DNA from 4 places in the Streptomyces sp. NPDC086549 genome. Region 2 is predicted to be linked to each of the others. Evidence: riboswitches for the same ligand, from Rfam matches in the RefSeq annotation. Region 2 holds a riboswitch; each other region holds the start of a gene.
What was found. Region 2 has a riboswitch for cyclic di-AMP ahead of ACIPSA_RS09975 (NlpC/P60 family protein). Riboswitches for the same ligand answer to the same signal wherever they lie in the genome.
Positions count from the first base shown of each region.

Region 1 (5,054 bases), on a different contig from region 2:
CCCTCGACGACGAGTCCATGGAGAACCAGCGGGACGTCGTCAAGAACGAGCGCCGGCAGCGCTACGACAACGTTCCCTATGGCACCGCCTTCGAGCGGCTGACCGCCCTCGCCTACCCGGAGGGCCACCCGTACCACCACACGCCGATCGGCTCGATGGCCGATCTGGACGCGGCCACTCTGGAGGACGCGCGCCGGTTCTTCCGGACGTACTACGCGCCGAACAACGCCGTGCTCTCGGTGGTCGGCGACATCGACCCGGAGCAGACCCTCGCCTGGATCGAGAAGTACTTCGGCTCGATCCCCGGCCACGACGGCAAGCCCGAGCCCCGCGACGGCTCGCTGCCGGACGTCATCGGCGGGCAGCTGCGCGAGGTCGTCGTGGAGGAGGTTCCGGCGCGGGCTCTGATGGCCGCCTACCGGCTCCCGCAGGACGGCACGCGCGCGGCGGACGCGGCCGACGTGGCGCTCACCATCATCGGCGGCGGCGAGTCCTCCCGCCTCTACAACCGGCTCGTACGGCGTGACCGTACGGCCGTCGCGGCCGGGTTCGGCCTGCTGCGGCTGGCCGGGGCGCCCTCCCTGGGCTGGCTGGACGTGAAGACCTCCGGTGATGTCGAGGTGCCGGTCATCGAGGCCGCCATCGACGAGGAGCTCGCCCGCTTCGCGGAGGAGGGCCCCACGTCCGAGGAGATGGAGCGCGCCCAGGCGCAACTGGAGCGCGAGTGGCTGGACCGGCTCGGCACGGTCGCGGGCCGCGCCGACGAGCTGTGCCGCTACGCGGTCCTGTTCGGCGACCCGCAGCTCGCCCTCACCGCTGTCCAGCGCGTCCTGGCGGTGACCCCGGAGGAGGTCCGGGAGGTCGCCCAGGCCCGCCTTCGCCCGGACAACCGCGCGGTGCTCGTCTACGAGCCCCTCTCCGCCGAGTCCGCGCAGCACACCGAGGACGAGGACTTTCCCGAGGACCCGGAGTCCGAAGCCACCGTCGAAGCCGGCGACGACCACGAGGAGGCGGCCAAGTGACCGAGCTCGCCGCGATGGAATTCCACCCCCAGCCCCACGCGGGCGAGGCGAAGCCGTGGGCCTTCCCGGCCCCCGAGCGCGGCACGCTGGAGAACGGCCTGACCGTTCTGCGCTGCCACCGCCCCGGCCAGCAGGTCATCGCCGTCGAGGTGCTCCTGGACGCACCGCTGGACGCCGAGCCGGCCGGTTTCGACGGCGTCGCCACGATCATGGCGCGGGCCTTCTCCGAGGGCACCGACAAACACTCCGCCGAGGAGTTCGCCGCCGAGCTGGAGCGCTGCGGCGCCACCCTGGACGCGCACGCCGACCACCCGGGCGTCCGCCTGAGCCTGGAGGTCCCGGCCTCCCGCCTCGGCAAGGCGCTCGGCCTGCTCGCCGACGCCCTCAGGACGCCCGCGTTCGCCGACAGCGAGGTCGAGCGGCTGGTCCGCAACCGCCTCGACGAGATCCCGCACGAGCTGGCGAACCCCTCCCGCCGCGCGGCCAAGGAACTCTCCAAGGAGCTGTTCCCGCCGACCTCGCGCATGTCGCGCCCGCGCCAGGGCACAGAGGAGACGGTCGAGAAGCTCGACGCGGCGGCCGTACGCGCCTTCTACGAGCGGCACGTCCGGCCCGCCACGGCCACCGCCGTGATCGTCGGCGACCTCACCGGCATCGATCTCGACGAACTGCTCGGCGACACCCTGGGCGGCTGGACCGGCTCCACGGCGCAGCCGCGGCCGGTGCCGCCGGTGACCGCCGACGACACCGGCCGGGTCGTCATCGTGGACCGTCCGGGGGCCGTCCAGACGCAGCTGCTCATCGGCCGTGTCGGCGCGGACCGGCACGACCGCGTGTGGGCCGCCCAGGTGCTCGGCACGTACTGCCTCGGCGGCACCCTGACCTCCCGCCTGGACCGCGTCCTGCGCGAGGAGAAGGGCTACACCTACGGTGTGCGTTCGTTCGGGCAGGTCCTGAGGTCCGCCCCGGACGGCACGGGTGCCTCGATGCTCGCCATCAGCGGCTCCGTGGACACCCCGAACACCGGTCCCGCGCTGGAGGACCTGTGGGCGGTGCTGCGCAAGCTCGCCGAGGAGGGCCTCACCGACCCCGAGCGCGACGTCGCCGTGCAGAACCTCGTGGGGGTCGCGCCGCTGAAGTACGAGACCGCGGCGGCCGTGGCGAGCACGCTGGCCGACCAGGTCGAGCAGTACCTGCCCGACGACTACCAGGCTGCGTTGTACCAGCAGCTCGCCGCCACCGGCACCGTGGAGGCCACCGCCGCGGTGGTGAACGCCTTCCCGGTGGACCGTCTGGTGACGGTACTCGTGGGTGACGCCGCCCAGATCAAGGAGCCGGTCGAGGCCCTCGGCATCGGAGAAGTCACCGTCGTTTCCGCCGAGTAGGGGCACGCGCGCGTGGGCCCTGATGACCGACGGGTCGTCAGGGCCCACGCGTGTTCCCCCAAGATGTCCGAATTGAGGCGGAGGTTGCCTGTCTGCCCTGTGGGATGCGCTACAAAAGCCGGGATCGGTTTGGGGATTGAAAGACCGCCCGCATAGCGTCGTCCAGGCTGTTCGTCGGGCAGTGCGCCGCACCCGCGGCACCGGACAGTCATCGCCGAGTCCCCGTACGGCGCGAGCCAGGGGAGCCGGGGACCCACAGCAGTCCCCTGGGGTGAATCGGACGCCCGCGCGCCGCGAGGGGGTCCGTAGGAGACCTTCCTGTTCCGAACCCGTCAGCTAACCCGGTAGGCGAGAGGGAAGGAAAGGACCAGCCACTACATGGCGTTCACGCGGGCCACCGGGAAGCACCGCCGTCCCAGCCGCATGCACCGCACCACCGTCGGCGCGGCGAGCGTCGCTGCCCTCGCCACCACCGGCGCCATCGGCACCCTGGCCGCCCCGGCGCTCGCCGCCGAGCCGTCCGTCGAGGACACCGGCCTCACCCCCGTCATCACCATCGGCGACTCGGTCGCCGAGCAGATCGACGCCCAGGCCGCCGCCCAGACGCAGGCCGCCGAGGAGAAGGCGGCCGAGGACGCCGCGAGCAAGAAGGCCGCAGAGGAGGCCGCCCGCAAGAAGGCCGCCGCGCTGGCCGAGAAGGAGCGCGAGGCCAAGGTGCGCGCCGCCCGCGAGGCCGAGCGCGAGCGCCTCAACGCGTTCGTGGCGCCGATCGCGAACTCGTACGTCTCCACCGGCTACCAGGCCAGCAGTTCCCTGTGGTCCTCCGGCTCCCACACCGGCATCGACTTCCACGCCGCGAGCGGCACCGCGGTGCACGCGGTCGGCTCCGGCACGGTCGTGTCGACCGGCTGGGGCGGGGCGTACGGGAACCAGATCGTGATCCGGATGGCCGACGGCATGTACACCCAGTACGGCCATCTGTCGTCCATCGGCGTCTCCGTGGGGCAGAAGGTCGTCCCCGGCCAGCAGATCGGCCTCTCCGGCGCGACCGGCAACGTCACCGGACCGCACCTCCACTTCGAGGCCCGGACGACCCCGGAGTACGGCTCGGACGTCGACCCCGTCGCCTACCTCCGCAAGCACGGCGTGAACGTCTGAGGACACGGCGCACCGCTTTCCGAAGCCCCGGCTCCCCGAGCCGGGGCTTTCGTCGTTTCGAACGCGCCGCTGTCCAAAAAATATCCATGGATTCCGGCTCGCCGTCGGAAATTCCCGCTCATTGCAATAGAGTCACGGAACACACGTCAAGCGGCGACGTTTCACGGGGATTAAGGCGGAGGTCGGTCATGCGTATTCCGGCGCACTCGGTATGCACGGCGATCCGGGACGACATCGTCGCGGGTGTCTACGAGCGCGGCAGCCGGCTCACCGAGGAACTCCTGGCCCGCCGCTACGGCGTCTCACGCGTCCCCGTCCGTGAGGCCCTGCGCACGCTGGAAGCCGAGGGCTTCGTGGTGACCCGGCGGCACGCGGGCGCGTGCGTCGCCGAACCGACCGAGCAGGAGGCCGCCGACCTGCTGGAGATGCGCATGCTCCTGGAGCCGCTCGGCGCCGCCCGGGCCGCGCAGCGGCGCACCGAGGCCCATCTCAAGGTGCTGCGCGGCCTTGTCAGGCTGGGCCAGGAGCGGGCCAGGAGCGGCAGCAGCGAGGATCTGCGCTCGCTGGGCGGCTGGTTCCACGAGACGCTCGCCCAGGCCTCCGGCAGCCACGCCCTGACCTCGATGCTGACCCAGTTGCGGCACAAGATCGCCTGGATGTACGCGGTGGAGGCGCCCGCCAACCCGGTGGAGTCCTGGGCGGAGCACGGTGCCGTCGTGGACGCGGTGGCGCGCGGCGACGGGGAGCGCGCGCGGGCGATCACGGCGCTGCACGCCGAGCGCGCGACATCCGCGCACCGGCTCCGTTTTCCCGGCGGTGGCGACCGGCTGGAACGTGTGAGGACTTCGCAACATGCCGTAAACATCTCGGGTCCGCGGCATTAACACGGACGCCGTATACAAAGAGGTGTTATTCGGCGGACGCGTATTTCTGTTGCCCTAATTCTTGCATGCCTGGAATTTCTGCGAGAATACGGCGGAGCCGCGCCGTCCGAAAGGGCTGACGCGGCTCCGGCGTTCGGTGCGGTGGCTCAGACGGTCTCGGGCAGTTCCTCGAGACCCTCGGCGACCAGCTTCGCGAGACGGTCCAGGGCGATGTCCGCACCCTCGGCGTCGGAGGCGAGGACGATCTCCTCGCCGCCCTGGGCGCCCAGGCCCAGAACGGCGAGCATGGAGGCCGCGTTGACGGGGTTGCCGTCGGCCTTGGCGATCGTCACGGGGATGCCGGAGGCCGTGGCGGCCCGGACGAAGATGGAGGCGGGGCGGGCGTGGAGGCCCTCGGCCCAGCCGACGTTGACGCGGCGCTCAGCCATGTGATGCTGCCCTTCACTTTTCAGGGTTGTCTAGACCAGTTTCCCACATCGTGAAGCATGTCCGGAGCGGTCCTGTGTCCCGCTCCGGAGGTGGCGTCGGACCTCGGCCTCGATCCGACTTCCGTCCTCCACAGACTGCCTCGCGCCGTTGTCCGACGCGAGCCGTACTCTGGGGCC
Region 1 is NZ_JBIVBS010000018.1:121,802-126,855, forward strand. It holds gene ACIPSA_RS40670 (M16 family metallopeptidase) at 1-1,022, shown strand, start outside; gene ACIPSA_RS40675 (M16 family metallopeptidase) at 1,019-2,407, shown strand; cyclic di-AMP (ydaO/yuaA leader) riboswitch at 2,610-2,773, shown strand; gene ACIPSA_RS40680 (M23 family metallopeptidase) at 2,786-3,565, shown strand; gene ACIPSA_RS40685 (GntR family transcriptional regulator) at 3,754-4,449, shown strand; gene ACIPSA_RS40690 (HPr family phosphocarrier protein) at 4,596-4,877, opposite strand.
Region 1: it holds a riboswitch for cyclic di-AMP, as region 2 does, so the genes downstream of both, ACIPSA_RS40680 (M23 family metallopeptidase) here and ACIPSA_RS09975 (NlpC/P60 family protein) in region 2, are expected to answer to the same signal.

Region 2 (5,054 bases):
GCCGAGTTGAGCTTGTCCTCCTTGCGGGCCGCCTCGTCCCGCAGCTCCTTCAGTCGCCGCTGCGCCGCGTCCGCCTTCTCCTTCGCCCCGTCGTACTTCTCGGTGGCGGCCTCCGCCTCCTGGTACAGCTTGTCCACCTTCGCCTTGACCTGGGCCGGCGTCAGCTGCGGCTCGGCGTGCCCGATGCCGTCGAAGCCCGTCGCGGTGGCCGCGCCCGCCAGGGCGATGGTCGCGGCCGCGCGGGCGGTGTTGCCGCCCAGCGAGCGCTGCCGGGGCTTGCGGTGCACTGCCACCTGGACCGTCACGTCCTTTCGTACGGTTCGTGCGACCGAGCGGTTCGCGAGTCCGGCGGCGGCCCGCACAGGGGGAGCTGGCCGCCGCCGGACCTTTCTCGGCGGTGGTGGCCGACTGCCGCCCCTGGCCCGGGCGGCGGTGGGGAGTCGGTCACCTGGTGGAGGACGCTAAACCTGACTGTGTCGGCCCGGTAACGTCATGTATGGAAGTGCCCGCATCGGACTGTGCGGCGACCGCATATGACCGTGATCCGGATCCGGAGCCGCCGACTTCACGCAGTGCGGTGACCGAAGCGGCGGTTTCCGGGTGCGTGCGGGCGGCGGGGTGCTATGGGGTGCATATATGCCGGGGATTAGGCTCCGGCCTCATGCACGTACTCATCCATCTCTTCGTCGGCCTGCACATCATCGGCATCGCCGCGCTCCTCGGCGGCTTCCTCACCCAGATGAAGGCGATGGGCCGGGGCGCCGCCCGCTTCGTCCCCGCGATGCTGCACGGCGCGCTGACCATGCTGGTCACCGGTGTGATCCTGGTCGGCCTCAACCAGGCCGACGGCCACCACGTCAACCCCGTCAAGATCGGCGTGAAGCTGGCCCTGCTGATCGTGATCCTCGGGCTCGTCTATGTGAAGCGGGACGAGGAGACGGTGGACAAGCGCCTCTTCGGACTGGTGGGCCTGCTGACCACGGCGAACATCTTCATCGCCGTGCTGTGGACGTGACCGGGCTCAGCGCGCGGCCCTGAGCCCGGCGCGGGCGGACCGCAACGCTCCGGCGGCGACCACGAGCCAGGCCGCCACCGCGACCCACAGCAGCACTTGTCCGGGCCCCTTCAGCCAGGGGACTCCGACGGCGGCCGCGACGGAGAGCGTCGACGCGGCCGACATGCCCAGCGGGAACACCGTCGCCCACCGGCGCACGTCGTAGCGCGGTCGCGGGCGTGCCACCTCGGCGGCCAGGAGCACGACGTAGCAGGTCAGATCGAGGACGAGAAGCCCGACGGTCATCTCGCGCAGGACGCCGAGGTCGTCCTCGTTCCACAGGTACAGGCGCGGGCTGTCGGCGGAGATCAGCTTCGCCCCGGCCAGGGCGGAGATGGCGAGTGCGCCGCCCGCGATCCAGTGGTCCCCGGCGCCCTCGACCACCTGTCGCCTGTCGAAGCGGGCCAGGGCGAGCCCGTACAGCACGAGCCCCAGCCAGAACAGCACGAGCGTCGCGTGCGCGAGCCAGGCCGTCGCCTCGGCCCCGGCCAGCGTGGCGCCCAGTACGGCGAGCCCCTGGGTGGCCACGCAGCACAGGAACACGGAGCCGGGCATGTGCCGGTGCCAGTGGTGCACGACGAGGCTGAGCAGCACCGGCCAGAGCACCGCGGCAAGGGCGAGCAGCGCCGCGGCCAGAGCCTGCCACCCCAGCGCCGAGAAGCAGGTTCCCAGCACCGAGGTCGCGGCGACGGCGGTGAGCGCGCCCGGCGTCCGGGCCTCGGCCGCCCACCGCTCCCGTTCCCACAGCAGCCCCACGCCGAAGTCCACCGCCAGCGCCAGCCACGCGACACAGGTCATCGCGAGGGCGACCAGGGACACGGCCTCGTAGCCCGCCAGACGCAGCCCCGTCGACACGATGCCGGTCGCCATCACGGCGGCCCCGGCCGTCGGCGGCCGCCGCTTCCACCAGACGCGCAGGGAGGAGGCGGGCATGGCCCGATGCTAGGGAGCCGTGTGCGTCTTTCGGGCGGGGCACGCGGGCGCGTGCCCCGAAAGACTCAGGCCGGTCGCACCACGCTGTGGATGATCGACTCGCCGCCGTAGTAGATCGACTCCTCGCGGACGTAGGCGCCGGGCTTCGGGGCGTGGATCATCATGCCGTTGCCGATGTAGAGGCCGACGTGGCTGATGTCGTCGTAGAAGAAGATCAGGTCGCCGGGTTTTGCGTCGGCGAGGGAGACCGTGGTGCCCGCGTCGACCTGGTCCCAGGTGGTGCGGGGGAGGTTGACTCCGGCGGCCTTCCAGGAGGCCTGGGTGAGACCCGAGCAGTCGTAGGACCCGGGGCCGGTGGCGCCCCAGACGTACGGCTTGCCGATCTGCGCGCGGGCGAAGGCGATCGCCTTCTCCGCCTTGGTGGTGTAGGTGGAGTCGGAGGTCGAGCCGGTCGAGCCGGTGGAGGTCGACGAACCGGACGAACCCGTCGAACCCGTGGAGGTCGTCGAGCCCGTGGAGCCGGCCGTCTGCTGTGCCGCCTTCTCCGCCGCCGCCTTCTCGGCCGCCGCCTGCTGCTTCGCGAGCTCCGCGGCCTTCCGCGCGGCCTCCTCCTGCTTCTGCTTCTCGATCGCCGCGAGCCGCGCCTTCTCCGCCACCGTCAGCTTGGACAGCAGCTCGCGCGCCGTGGCGAGCTTCGTCTGGACGGTGGCCTTGGCGGTCTTCAGTTCGTCCTGCGACTCGGTCAGCGTTTCGAGGCTCTGAGTGGCCTCCCGCCGCTTCTTCATGGTCGCGGACTGCTGGGTGACGTAGTCGTCGACCGCGTCCTTCTGGCGTGAGGTCAGCCGGCCCATCAGCTGGGTCTGGTCGAAGTAGTCCTGCGGGTCGTCCGCGAGCAGGAAGGTGGCGGTGTCGGGCGCGGCGGCGCCGGTCCGGTACTGGGCCGCGGCGAACGAGCCCAGCTCCTCACGCGCCTTGTTCAGCTTGTCCGTGCGCCGGGCCACGTCGTCCAGCAGGGAATCGACGTGCTTGCGCTGCTTGCCGGCCTGCTCCTTGGCCGCGTTGTACTTCTCGGTGGCCGACTCCGCCTGGCGGTAGAGGTCGTCGACCTTCTTCTCGACCTCCTCGACGCTCGGCTTGTTGCCGTCGGCGGAGGGGGTGGCTTCGGCCGTCTGGGACAGCAGGGCGACCGAGGTGAGGGCGGCGGTGGCGAGGGCGGGGGTGCGTATGCCTGCTACGCGGGTACCTGCGGGGCGCGACTTGCGGTGCGACGCCAAGAGAGGCGACTCCTTCCGTGTTCCGCCTACCGAGTTAGCTGTCGGGTTCGGGCGGGTGGTTCGGAAGGGTTGCCCTACGGTCCTTTTCCCGAAGGAGAGTTGGACCGATTCACCCCAAGGTCGGTGGGTCCCCGGCTCCGGCTGCCGCGAGGAGGCGCGCCGGACTCGGCGGAGGCCGCGCGGCCCGGCGACGTTCGCCGGTGGGTGTCGTACGGCCCGCCCGAGACGGTAGCCAACTGGTGTGGCCCGTGTGAAGGTTGATGGGCGATATGCCCGATACATTTTTGTGACCTGAGGGTGGGATTCCGTCCGCGTGACGGCACGTTTCCGGAGCGTGAGGCTGTTGTCCGGCTCACAGGCCGGGAAGATCCCTTGCGTGCGGGGCCGGCCTTGTTCCCGGGGCGGCGGTCGTTTGTCGGTGGGGCGCCCTAGACTCGGAGAGCGATGAGCAGCCTCTTTGACGACAGCTTCCTGGCGAGCCTCCAGGCCCCCCGCGGCCACGAGGAGGAACCTCCGCCGCCGCCCGAGGACGATTACGCTCCGGAACCGGTTCCGGACGATCTGTTCGGGGGGAAGTTCGACGCGCCGCCGGACCGGGACCAGTACTACCGCGACGGCGCCCCGCGCCCGGTGCTCGACGCCGCCGCGCTCCTGGACGGGCTGAACGAGAACCAGCGCGCCGCCGTCGTCCACGCCGGCTCCCCGCTGCTCATCGTGGCCGGCGCCGGCTCCGGCAAGACCCGTGTGCTCACCCACCGCATCGCCCACCTGCTGGCCGAGCGGAACGTGCACCCGGGCCAGATCCTCGCGATCACCTTCACCAACAAGGCCGCGGGCGAGATGAAGGAGCGCGTCGAGCAGCTCGTCGGTCCGCGCGCCAACGCGATGTGGGTGATGACCTTCCACAGCGCGTGTGTGCGCATCCTGCGCCGCGAGAGCAAGAGGCTCGGCTTCACGTCGTCGTTCTCGATCTACGACGCCGCCGACAGCAAGCGTCTGATGGCGCTGGTCTGCCGCGACCTGGACCTCGACCCCAAGCGCTTCCCGCCGAAGTCCTTCAGCGCCAAGATCAGCAACCTGAAGAACGAGCTGATCGACGAGGAGGACTTCGCCGCCCGGGCCGCGGACGGATTCGAGAAGACCCTCGCCCAGGCCTACGCCATGTACCAGTCGCGGCTGCGCGAGGCGAACGCCCTCGACTTCGACGACCTGATCATGACGACGGTCAACCTGCTGCGCGCCTTCCCGGACGTCGCCGAGCACTACCGCCGCCGCTTCCGGCACGTCCTCGTCGACGAGTACCAGGACACCAACCACGCCCAGTACGCCCTCGTGCGCGAGCTCGTCGGCACCGCCGAGCACCCGGTGGACGTACCGTCCGGCGAGTACGACCTCCAGCCCGCCGAACTGTGCGTCGTGGGTGACGCCGACCAGTCGATCTACGCCTTCCGGGGCGCGACGATCCGCAACATCCTCCAGTTCGAGGAGGACTACCCGAACGCGACGACGATCCTCCTGGAGCAGAACTACCGCTCCACGCAGACGATCCTCTCCGCTGCCAACGCGGTCATCGAGCGCAACGAGTCCCGCCGCCCCAAGAACCTGTGGACCAACGCGGGCGCGGGCGCGCAGATCACCGGGTATGTCGCCGACACCGAGCACGACGAGGCACAGTTCGTTTCCGACGAGATAGACCGCCTCACGGACGCGGGCGAGGCGAAGGCGGGCGACGTCGCCGTCTTCTACCGCACCAACGCCCAGTCCCGTGTCTTCGAAGAGGTCTTCATCCGCGT
Region 2 is NZ_JBIVBS010000002.1:728,077-733,130, reverse strand. It holds gene ACIPSA_RS09990 (NlpC/P60 family protein) at 1-293, opposite strand, end outside; gene ACIPSA_RS09985 (hypothetical protein) at 662-1,015, shown strand; gene ACIPSA_RS09980 (tellurite resistance/C4-dicarboxylate transporter family protein) at 1,022-1,987, opposite strand; gene ACIPSA_RS09975 (NlpC/P60 family protein) at 2,053-3,261, opposite strand; cyclic di-AMP (ydaO/yuaA leader) riboswitch at 3,270-3,442, opposite strand; gene pcrA (DNA helicase PcrA) at 3,706-5,054, shown strand, end outside.

Region 3 (5,054 bases), on a different contig from region 2:
CCACCGTGCGTGCCGAGGCGATCGGGGCCGTCACCGTCGGCTGGGCGGCCAGCCAGGCGAGGGCGACCGTGGCGACAGGAGCCCCGTGCGCGGCGGCGATCTCGTCCAGCGCGGTGAGCACCCGTGGGCCGCGCTCGGTGGCGAGGTGCTTCGCGGCGCCCTGGGCACGCGCGCTGTCCACCGTCGTACCGGGCCGGTACTTGCCCGTGAGGAAGCCGGCGGCCAGGGCGAAGTACGGGACGGCCGCGAGGCCGCTGCGGATGACGACGTCCTGCAGGGGGCCCTCGTAGGTGTCGCGGGAGACGAGGTTGTAGTGCGGCTGGAGCGCCACGTACCGCGCCAGGCCCTCGCGGTCGGAGAAGTCCAGGGAGGCCTGGAGGCGCTCCGGGGTGATGTTGGAGGCGGCAATGTGCCGTACCTTGCCCGCCTTCACCAGCTCGTCCAGCGCGCCGATGATCTCCTCGACCGGCACTTCGGGCTTGTCGAAGTGGGTGTAGTAGAGATCGATGTAGTCGGTGTCCAGGCGGCGGAGGGAGGCGTCGGCCGCGGCCCTGATGTTCGCGGCGGACAGGCCCTGGAAATCGGGGTGCTGGCTCACCTTGGTCGCGATCACCACGTCGGAACGGTTGCCGCGGGCCTTGGTCCACTTGCCGACGATCGTCTCGGACTCGCCGCCCGTGTGGCCCTCGACCCACGCCGAGTAGGAGTCCGCGGTGTCGACGAAATTGCCGCCGGCGGCCGCGTAGGCGTCCAGGACGGCGAAGGAGGAGGCCTCGTCGGCGGTCCACCCGAAGACGTTGCCGCCGAGGGCGAGCGGGAAGACCTCGAGGTCGGAGGAGCCGAGTTTACGAAGGGAAGTCATGTTCTGTGACAACGGCCACAGCAGAACGGAAGATTCCGGACGCACCCGCAAAGATCCCGTAAACACCTGACCGGCAGCCCTGACGTCGGGGGGGTGTCGTCAGGACTGCCGGGGATCGAAGAGGTGTCTCAGGGGTTGACGCCCCTGCTGCGGAGCCACGTCATCGGGTCGATGCCGGTGGCCTGGCCGCCGGGGTGGACCTCCAGGTGCAGGTGCGGGCCGGTGACGTTGCCGGTGGCGCCCACGCGGCCGATGACGTCGCCGGTGCCGACCTTCTGCCCGACCGAGACGCTGATCGAGGACTGGTGGCAGAACCACAGCTCGGTGCCGTCGTCGAGGGTGAGGATCGTGCGGTAGCCGTAGGAGCCTGCCCAGCCCGCCTCGGTGATCGTGCCGCTGTGAATGGCCTTGATGAGCGTGCCCGTGGGCGCGGCGAAGTCGAGGCCGGTGTGGTAGCCGGACGACCACATGGCGCCGGCCTCACCGAAGGTCGAGGTGATCGTGTACGAGGAGGTCGGCAGCGTGTACTGCTTGGCCAGCCGGGCCAGCCGCTCGGCCTCGGCCTTCTTCTTGGCCGCGGCCTCCGCCGCCGCCTTGCTGTCGGCGGCCTTGGCCGCGGCGGCCTTCTCCGCCTTGGCGGCCGCGTCGGCGACCTGCTTGTCGGCGGCGGCCACGACAGCGGCGGCGGCCTTGCTGTCGACCTGGCCCTGCTGCCTCTCGGCCTGGGCCATGATGCGGTTGCGCAGCGCCTCACCGGCGTCGGAGGCGCCCTGGGCGCTGTCGGCGGAGGTCATGCCGACGTTGCTGAGGGGGGTGGCGGAGCCCTTGGGGGCGTCCGAGGAGGCGTCGTCGCCGAGCAGGGAGCCGACGGAGGGCAGGTCGGGCATGGAGATGGACACCGGCGGCTTGCCGGTGTTGGCGCTGGCCATGCCGCCCGCGCCGACGGCGGCTATGACGCCGACGCCCAGGACCGTGGAGCTGCGGGCGAGTCCGCCGCCGCCGCGCTGCTTGGCGACGCGGTGCCGGCCGCGTACCGGGCTGATGGACTCCTCGGTGGGGTTCCATTCCTCCCAGGGGCCCTCGTCGGTGCGGTAGCTGCCGTAACCGAAGGTCTCGGTGTGCTCACTCGGCACGAACGGGGCTGTGGGGGCAGGCCGGTTGGACGCCACGCGGGCGCACTCCTTTCCTTCCGCCGCCTACCGGGTTAGCTGACGGGTTCGGAGCAGGAAGGTCTCCTACGCGCGTATACCGGCCGTTGCTCCACGGCGGCTTCCGCGTGATTCACCCCAAGGTGGTGGTTCCCCGGTTCCCTCGCGGGATTCGGCGCGTGCGCACGGAGCCGACTCTTGTGACGGCTGGGACGACCGCGCTGCGTTATCGAACGTTAATAGACCCCCGTGTCAGATTCCAAGCTGTTCTGCTTGATCGTTAATGTTTTTCGTGCGGGACTTACACGCCATGACCGGCGAAAAACGGGCGAGTTGACCGCGGTACATGAGTCACCGCGGTTTTGATGGTGACTCGGATGTTACGCGGAGGGCTGCCATCCGGTCACTCTTCGTGATATTCGGACTGGTTCACGGGCCGGTCCACGGGCTGGTTCACGGAACACACAGAAAACACAGCAAACACTCAGGGCCGGAATCCGTGTACTGGATTCCGGCCCTGAGCCTTGAGTAGCGGGGACAGGATTTGAACCTGCGACCTCTGGGTTATGAGCCCAGCGAGCTACCGAGCTGCTCCACCCCGCGTCGGTGTGCCTTAAGCATACGCCATGCTCAGGGGTGCAAGTGCACGGGTTTATTCGCGGGCCAGCAGATGGCGGTTCGGCGCCTTGGCCCGGCCCTCGTACTCGGGCAGTACGACGACGTCGACGCCCTGGCCCGCCAGCAGCCCGCTGCCGTCGGCCCCCGCCACGAACGTGTCCGGCTCCCGCCATGCGGTGACCACCCGCCGTACCCCCGCCTCCAGGATCAGCCGCGCGCAGGGAGCGGGCCGCGAGGCCCGCCGGGCGCAGGGCTCCAGGCTGCTGTACACCGTGGCGGCGGCCAGCCTCGGGTCGGCCGGGTCGATCTTGGCCAGCGCCGCCTCCTCGGCGTGCACGACCGGGTCGTCGCCCTCCCGCGAGTGGCCCCGCGCCAGCTCGGTCCCGTCCGCGGCGACCACGACCGCGCCCACGCTGAACGCCGTCTCCGAGGGCGGGCACAGCGCCGCCAGCTCGCAGGCGATGCGCATCCAGTGCCGGTCCGCCGCGGTGACCGACGCCCCGGTGCCGGGCGCTGTCGGCTCGTAGCGCATCAGCACGACGTCCTCGATGCGGCGCGTCTCCGCGAGCCGCAGCCGCCCGCCCTGGTAGCCCCCGGGGCCGAACAGCCGGGGCGCCCCCGGATCCCCCACGAAGAGCGGGGCGAGGACCAGCTGGAGTTCGTCGGCGAGGCCTTGGCGCAGCAGCTGGGTGTGGATGGTGCCGCCGCCCTCGACCATCAGGCGGCGCACCCCGCGCTCCGCGTACAGGTGCGTGAGCAGTGCTCGCCAGTCGAGGTCGGGGCCCAGCGGGACGATGTCGGCGGCGAGGCCGAGTCCCCGTGCGCGTTCGGCGCCCTTCTCCGTCGTGTAGAGGACCTTCTCGCCGCCCGTGTGCCAGAACTTCGCGTCCGGGTCCAGATCGCCGGAGCCGCTGACGGTGACCTTGAGGGGGTACTCGGGCCGGCCTGCGGCCAGGCGGGCGGCCCGCCGCTCGGGCGAGTTGACCAGGAGGCGCGGATTGTCGGCGCGGATCGTGCCGGCGCCGACCAGGATCGCGTCGACCGACGCGCGCACCTCGTCGACCCGGTCGAAGTCGGCCGGGCTGGAGAGCAGGAGCCGCTCGGGGCCGGTGTCGTCCAGGTAGCCGTCGAGGGAGACGGCGGCGGACAACAGGACGTACGGGTACGGCATCGACGCGCTCTCCTTGACGAAGGCTGACGGACGAGGACTGATGGAGGGGGACTGATGGACGAGGACTGACGTGCGGTCTTGGTTCAAGTTTGAAACAAACTTACACTGGCGGCATGACGACCCGCTGGCTCACCCCCGAGGAGCAGAGCGCCTGGCGCGCCTACATGGCCGGCAGCCTGCTCCTGGAGGACGCGATCGACCGGCAGCTCCAGCAGGACACCGGTATGCCGCACCTGTACTACTCCATCCTGGCCAACCTCTCCGAGGCGCCGGAGCACAAGCTGCGCATGACCGACCTCGCGGAGAAGTCGAAGATCACCCGGAGTCGGCTGACGTACGCCGTGACCCGGCTGGAGAAGGACGGCCTGGTACGGCGTGAGGGGTGCCCGACCGACAAGCGGGGCAGCACCGCCGCGCTGACCGACGACGGGATGGCCGTTCTGGAACGTGCGGCACCGGGTCACGTGGCGACCGTACGCGCCTCCCTCTTCGACCACCTCAGCCCCGAGCAGGTGCGGCAGCTGGAGGAGATCTTCGGCTCGGTCGCCGACGCGCTCCAGGGCGAGGACGCGGGGTGCGCGTCGGACGACGTGCCGTGGCGGCGCCGGTCGCCCAAGTCCTGTTCGTGACACCGGCATCAGATCCGCAAATCGGTTGCTTCAAATTTAAAGCATGGGGTAGGGTTCCGGCATCTGCTTCAAATCTGAAACTCCTTGCACCCGGGAGACCCGCATGCCCGACACCCCCGCCGCCACGCCGCGCGCCCGCGTCCGGGTACCGCTGCGCTTCCACGACGGTTACAGCGTCGACGCCGAACTCGTCACCTTCCACGGCCTGGCGGACGGCCAGGAGCACGTCGCCGTCGTCCTCGGCGAGCCCGGCCCCGTCCCGCTGGTCCGCCTGCACTCCGAGTGCCTGACCGGCGACGTCTTCGGCTCGGCCCGCTGCGACTGCGGCCCGCAGCTGCGCGAGGCGGTCGAGCGCATCGCCGACCGCGGCGGCGTCCTGCTCTACCTCCGTCAGGAGGGCCGCGGCATCGGCCTCTACAACAAGCTCGACGCGTACGCCCTCCAGGACCAGGGCCTGGACACGTACGAGGCGAACGCCGCCCTCGGCCTCCCCGAGGACGCCCGCGACTACACGGCCGCCGCCCAGATGCTGCAGGCTCTCGGCATCGAGGAGCTCGACCTCCTCTCCAACAACCCCGACAAGTCGCAGCAGCTGCGCACCCTCGGCATCGCCGTCCACGACCGCG
Region 3 is NZ_JBIVBS010000007.1:425,542-430,595, reverse strand. It holds gene ACIPSA_RS24595 (aldo/keto reductase) at 1-862, opposite strand, end outside; gene ACIPSA_RS24590 (M23 family metallopeptidase) at 991-2,031, opposite strand; cyclic di-AMP (ydaO/yuaA leader) riboswitch at 2,039-2,198, opposite strand; tRNA gene ACIPSA_RS24585 (tRNA-Met) at 2,540-2,613, opposite strand; gene ACIPSA_RS24580 (dihydrofolate reductase family protein) at 2,663-3,799, opposite strand; gene ACIPSA_RS24575 (MarR family winged helix-turn-helix transcriptional regulator) at 3,913-4,428, shown strand; gene ribA (GTP cyclohydrolase II) at 4,532-5,054, shown strand, end outside.
Region 3: it holds a riboswitch for cyclic di-AMP, as region 2 does, so the genes downstream of both, ACIPSA_RS24590 (M23 family metallopeptidase) here and ACIPSA_RS09975 (NlpC/P60 family protein) in region 2, are expected to answer to the same signal.

Region 4 (5,054 bases), on a different contig from region 2:
CCAGCTTACGGGGACCCTTCCGGGGGCCCGCAGGTTCGGCGTCGTCGGTGGGAAACCACTCCCGCGGTCTGTACGTCCTGTACATTTTCTACAGAGAGCTCTGCCGGAAACGGCTCTGCCGCGAGGAGGGGTATGTCATGACCCGATCGACCGCCCGCTACGTCCTGCCCGAGTTCACCGAGCGCACCAGCACCGGTCATCGCACGCTCGATCCGTACTCGAAGCTGCTGGAGGAGCGGATCGTGTTCCTCGGCACGCCGATCGACGACACTGCGGCGAACGATGTGATGGCGCAGTTCATGCACCTCGAGCACGCCGACCCCGACCGCGGCATCTCGCTGTACCTGAACTCGCCGGGCGGCTCGTTCAGTGCGATGGCGGCGATCTACGACACGATGCGGTACATCAACTGCGACGTGGAGACGATCTGCCTGGGGCAGGCCGGCTCGTCCGCCGCGGTCCTGCTCGCCGCCGGCACGCCGGGCAAGCGGTTCGCGCTGCCGGGCGCGCGCATGCTGCTCCGGCAGCCGTCGCTGCCCGAGCCGGTGGAGGGGCAGCCGAGCGACCTCGACATCCAGGCCAGGGAGTTGGACCGGGTCCGCGTACTCCTCGAAGGAATGCTCGTTCAGCACACGGGACGCAGTCCGCAGCAGGTCCACGAGGATCTGGAGCGGGACCTGATCCTGGACGCGCGAGGCGCGCTGGAATACGGGCTGGTGGACGGGATCATCCCCAGCCGCAAGGCGTCCCGCACCGCGCCGGGCGGAAGGTGAGCCGCCGATGCTGCCTCCGGAGCTGCCGCCCCTGCCCGCCCTGACCCGGGCCGAGGGCGAACTGATCGACCGTTACCTCGACGCGGTCGACCTGCTGGGCCGGATCAACCCGGCACAGCACGGGGACACGTACCGCGGGCTGCGGGCCGCCCAGGCGCTGGTCCGTACCGCGGCGGACCTGCGTGACGCGCTGGCCCTGATGCACCAGCGGGGCGAGAGGGAACTGCACGCGGACACTCTCGCGCGGGCGATGCGGGTGCTGGACGGCGAGCGCCGCACCGCGCGGGTCACCGTCCCGCCCGTTGGCGCGGGTTGACGCACGCCCGTCCGGTGCCGATCCCGTGCGGAGTTGAAACGGCCCAAAAGGCTTACCCCCGTTCGGAGTAGTCGAGCGTCCGTTCGTGAGGCCGTCGGAGTTGCGCAACACGCCTGCCCGAGACGGACGGTGAGGTGCTTCGATGCTGGTCCGGAGGTCCTTCACCCCCTCGATCATGACTCGAACACAGCAGTGTCCACCCGAACGGGTGAGTGGTGAGTAACGCCACAAATCCCCGATTCCATTGGGTATTTCGGACACCTGTGAGTGAAGATCCCTGTCTGACGACAAGCCCCCGCCACACCGGCGGGGCGGTCCGGGCGGACGCCGAATCCTGCCGCCGCCCGGATGACCGGTCGACAGGAGTGGATCGGCAGGAGTGGAGGACCCAAGCAAGACGGGTCGCCGGAACGGATGTTCGTTCGTCTGTTTGTTCGTTCCGAGCAGCCCTTGGGGTGAAGCCGTGGCAACACGGCCGGGCAACTTCGCCAGCCCGAATCCGACAGGTCATCCTTCACAGGCGGCTGACGAAGGGTTGCGCATGACTGCGCTCAATCGTGTCCCGTCGCTCATGGCCCGGGCCGGTACGGCCTCGGCCCTCACCATCGCCGCCGTGGGCGGCTCGATCGTGGTCCCGGGTGTCGCCACCGACGCCTCGGCCGCGACGATGGCGACGAAGGCACTCCAGGTCGCGGCCTCCAAGAAGGGGTCGCCCTACAAGTGGGGCGCCACCGGGCCGCGGAGGTTCGACTGCTCCGGGCTGACGCTGTACTCGTACAAGAAGGCGGGCAAGGCCCTGCCCCGTACGGCCGCCCAGCAGTACAACAAGACGCACCACATCTCGGCCAGGAGCCGCAAGGCCGGAGACCTGGTGTTCTTCCACTCTGGCTCCAGCGTCTACCACGTCGGCATCTACGCCGGCAAAGGGAAGATCTGGCACGCCCCGAAGAGCGGGGACGTGGTGAAGCTGGAGAAGATCTGGACGAGGAGCGTCTGGTACGGCCGGGTCAGCTGACCCGCCGAGGGGGTGACGGCTCCTGCCGGGCCGCCACCCCTTCGGTTCCCGGCCCGGCCTGATGCGGTGTCACGCCAGGAGCGTCAGGACCGGTTCGACGAGCAGGGCCGCGCCCAGGGCCGTCAGCGCGACTCCGGTGCCCGTCTGCAGGACCCTGGCGGCCCGCGGCCGGCGCAGCCACCGGCCGAGACGGTCGACCAGCAGGGCCACCACCTGGAACCAGGCCAGCGCCAGCGCGCACACGATCAGCGCGAGCAGCAGCGTCCTGGGGAGCGCCGCGTGGCCCGACGGGACGAACTGCGGCAGCAGGCTCAGGAAGGTCAGTGAGGCCTTGGGGTTGAGGACGTTGGTGACGAATCCCTGCCTGAGGGGGCGCGTCTTGGCCGCCGCGGCCGCCTCGGGCTCCCCCGTGGGCCCGCGCAGCGTCCACAGGGTCCGGACGCCGAGATGGAGGACGTAGGCGCCGCCCAGCAGCTGCAGCGCGCGGAACAGCGCCGGAACGGCCACCAGCACGGTGGCGACCCCGGCGACCGCCAGCGTGGTGTGCACCAGGAGCCCTCCCGCGATGCCGAGCGCGCAGACCGCGCCGGCCTGGCGGGAGACCAACGCGTTGCGTACGACGACCGTGAAGTCCGCACCCGGCATGGCGACGAGTCCGGCCGCGATGCCGGTGAAGGCGATGAGCTGTCCATCCATGGCGTCCAGCCTGCCCGGCCGAGGCCTTCAGCAGGTATTTCGAATAGTCTGGGTAGTCCTTAAGCAATCCTTTGGGCTCGCGCCTTCAGGCACGCGCCTTCAGACAGGCACCTCCAGGCAGGCGATCCGGCCATGTACGACCCGACACGACTCGCGGCCCTCGTCGCCGTCGCGGAAGCGGGATCGATCACCCGTGCCGCGGAGCGCCTCGGCTACACGCCTCCCGCGCTCTCCCAGCAGCTGGCCAAGCTGGAACGGGAGGCGGGCACGGCGCTGCTCGTCCGCCACCACCGTGGGGCACGGCTGACGGACGCCGGTGAGCTGCTGGCGGCACGGGCCCGCCGGGTCCTCGACGAGCTGGAGCAGGCCCGGCACGAGCTGGCGCGGCTGGCCGGGGTGTCGGGCGGCGCCCTCCGGCTGGGAACCTTTCCCACCGCGGGCGTCCATCTGCTTCCGCCGGCGCTCAGCGCGTTCCGCCGGGCGCATCCGCACGTCGAGCTGTCGGTCGCGGACTACGACCCTCCGGCGGGCATGACGGCGGTGGCGGCCGGGGAGGTGGACCTGGCCCTGACGCACACGTATCACCCGGCCGAGTCCGTCCCCGTGCCGTCCTCGGTCGGCCTGGAGCCGGTCCTGGTCGAGGAGCTGGTGCTGGTGACCTCCCCGGGTCACGAACTGAGCAGCGCCTCCTCCCGGCTTCCGCTGGCCGGGCTCGCCGGGCAGCCGCTGGTCAGCATGGCGCCGCACCATGCGGCCCGGCGTGCGGTGGAGGCCCTCCTGGTCGAGGCCGGGGCCGCTCCGGCGCTGCTGGTGCCGACCCCCGGGTACGCCGTGGTGTGCGCGCTGGTGAGTGCCGGGCTCGGGGTGGCGGTCGTACCGGAGATGGTGGCCCGGACGGCGGTGACTCCGGTCGGGGTGCGCCCGCTGGAAGGGGGAGAGTTGCGGCGTACGATCTCGGTCGCGTACCGGGCCGACGGCTCGACGCCCGCCGCGGACGCCTTCCGGGCCCTGCTGCGGGGCGCGTTCGGGCGTGCGCACCAGACACAGGGGGTGTGAGTGCTACGGCTCCTGTTGTCCCGCGGCCGTGACCGGCTGGGCCGGTACTGTCCAGGGCAGTTCGATGGAGACGGTCTTGCCGCCCTCGCGGGTGGGCCGGACCCGTAGCTTGCCACCGCACTCGACGGTGAGCCAGCGGATGATGACCATGCCCCGGCCGTTGTCCTGCTGGACAGCTGCGGGGAGTCTCTTCGGGAAGCGCGGATGGCTGTCGGTGACGCCGATGCGCAGGTGTTCGTCGCGGTCGAGCGCGATGTCCACCGTGAAGGTGGGTGACTGCCCGAAGGTGTGCTGTACGGCATTGGTGGTGAGTTCGGAGACGATGAGCCGGATGGTGTCGGCCACTTCCGTGTCCGGGGGCAGGCCCCATTCCGCGAGGGTGGCGATCACGTAGGAGCGGGCGGCGGAGACCGAGGCGGGATCGCTCGGCAGAGTGATGGATGCTTCCAGATGGTCTGCCATGGCGACGTCGTCCCTTTCCCACGGGACCGGAGTCCGACACTGTGCGGATGGTTCGAGTACGGTCCCGGACTGGTGCTTCGTCGCCAGACTGCCATTACCGCGCCGGTCACGGGTGGCGATCCACCAAGATATGCATATATCTGTCGCTCGAAGCGGTGAACTCTGCGACGGCAGACCGTATTTGGGCGACTCGGAAGGAGTAAGGAGTAGCCCATGCAGAACGGTCCCGCGGTGCGCCGCCGGAAACTGGGCGCCGAACTGCGCATGCAGCGCACCGAGGCGGGTCTCACGAGCGGTGAGGCGGCCCGGCTGGTGGGCTGGCACCAGTCGAAAGTAAGCCGTATCGAAACGGGCGCCAGTGGGGTGAAACCAGCCGATGTGCGGTTACTCCTGGACGCCTATGGCGTGACGGACGGCCAACTGCGCGAGCTGCTCATGGTGTTGGCGGGATCGGACGACGTCGGCGGCCGTCATCACTGGTGGCACGCCTATCGCGGGGTACTGCCGCACACCTACCGGGACTTCATCAGCCTGGAGTCGCAGGCGAGCGGGATGCGCACGCTGGAGACGTCGGTGGTCCCGGGACTGCTGCAGACGCCGGAGTACGCGCGGGCGGTGACCCGGGCGGCCGTGGGCGGGCTCGACGACGCCGAGGAGCGGCTGGACGCGCTGGTGGAGGTGCGGCTGGCCCGGCAGGACGTGCTGCGGTCGGAGCCGCCGCTGGAGCTGAGCGCCG
Region 4 is NZ_JBIVBS010000012.1:131,838-136,891, forward strand. It holds gene ACIPSA_RS32380 (ATP-dependent Clp protease proteolytic subunit) at 138-773, shown strand; gene ACIPSA_RS32385 (hypothetical protein) at 781-1,089, shown strand; cyclic di-AMP (ydaO/yuaA leader) riboswitch at 1,405-1,627, shown strand; gene ACIPSA_RS32390 (C40 family peptidase) at 1,631-2,104, shown strand; gene ACIPSA_RS32395 (LysE family translocator) at 2,174-2,800, opposite strand; gene ACIPSA_RS32400 (LysR family transcriptional regulator) at 2,933-3,856, shown strand; gene ACIPSA_RS32405 (ATP-binding protein) at 3,860-4,318, opposite strand; gene ACIPSA_RS32410 (helix-turn-helix domain-containing protein) at 4,532-5,054, shown strand, end outside.
Region 4: it holds a riboswitch for cyclic di-AMP, as region 2 does, so the genes downstream of both, ACIPSA_RS32390 (C40 family peptidase) here and ACIPSA_RS09975 (NlpC/P60 family protein) in region 2, are expected to answer to the same signal.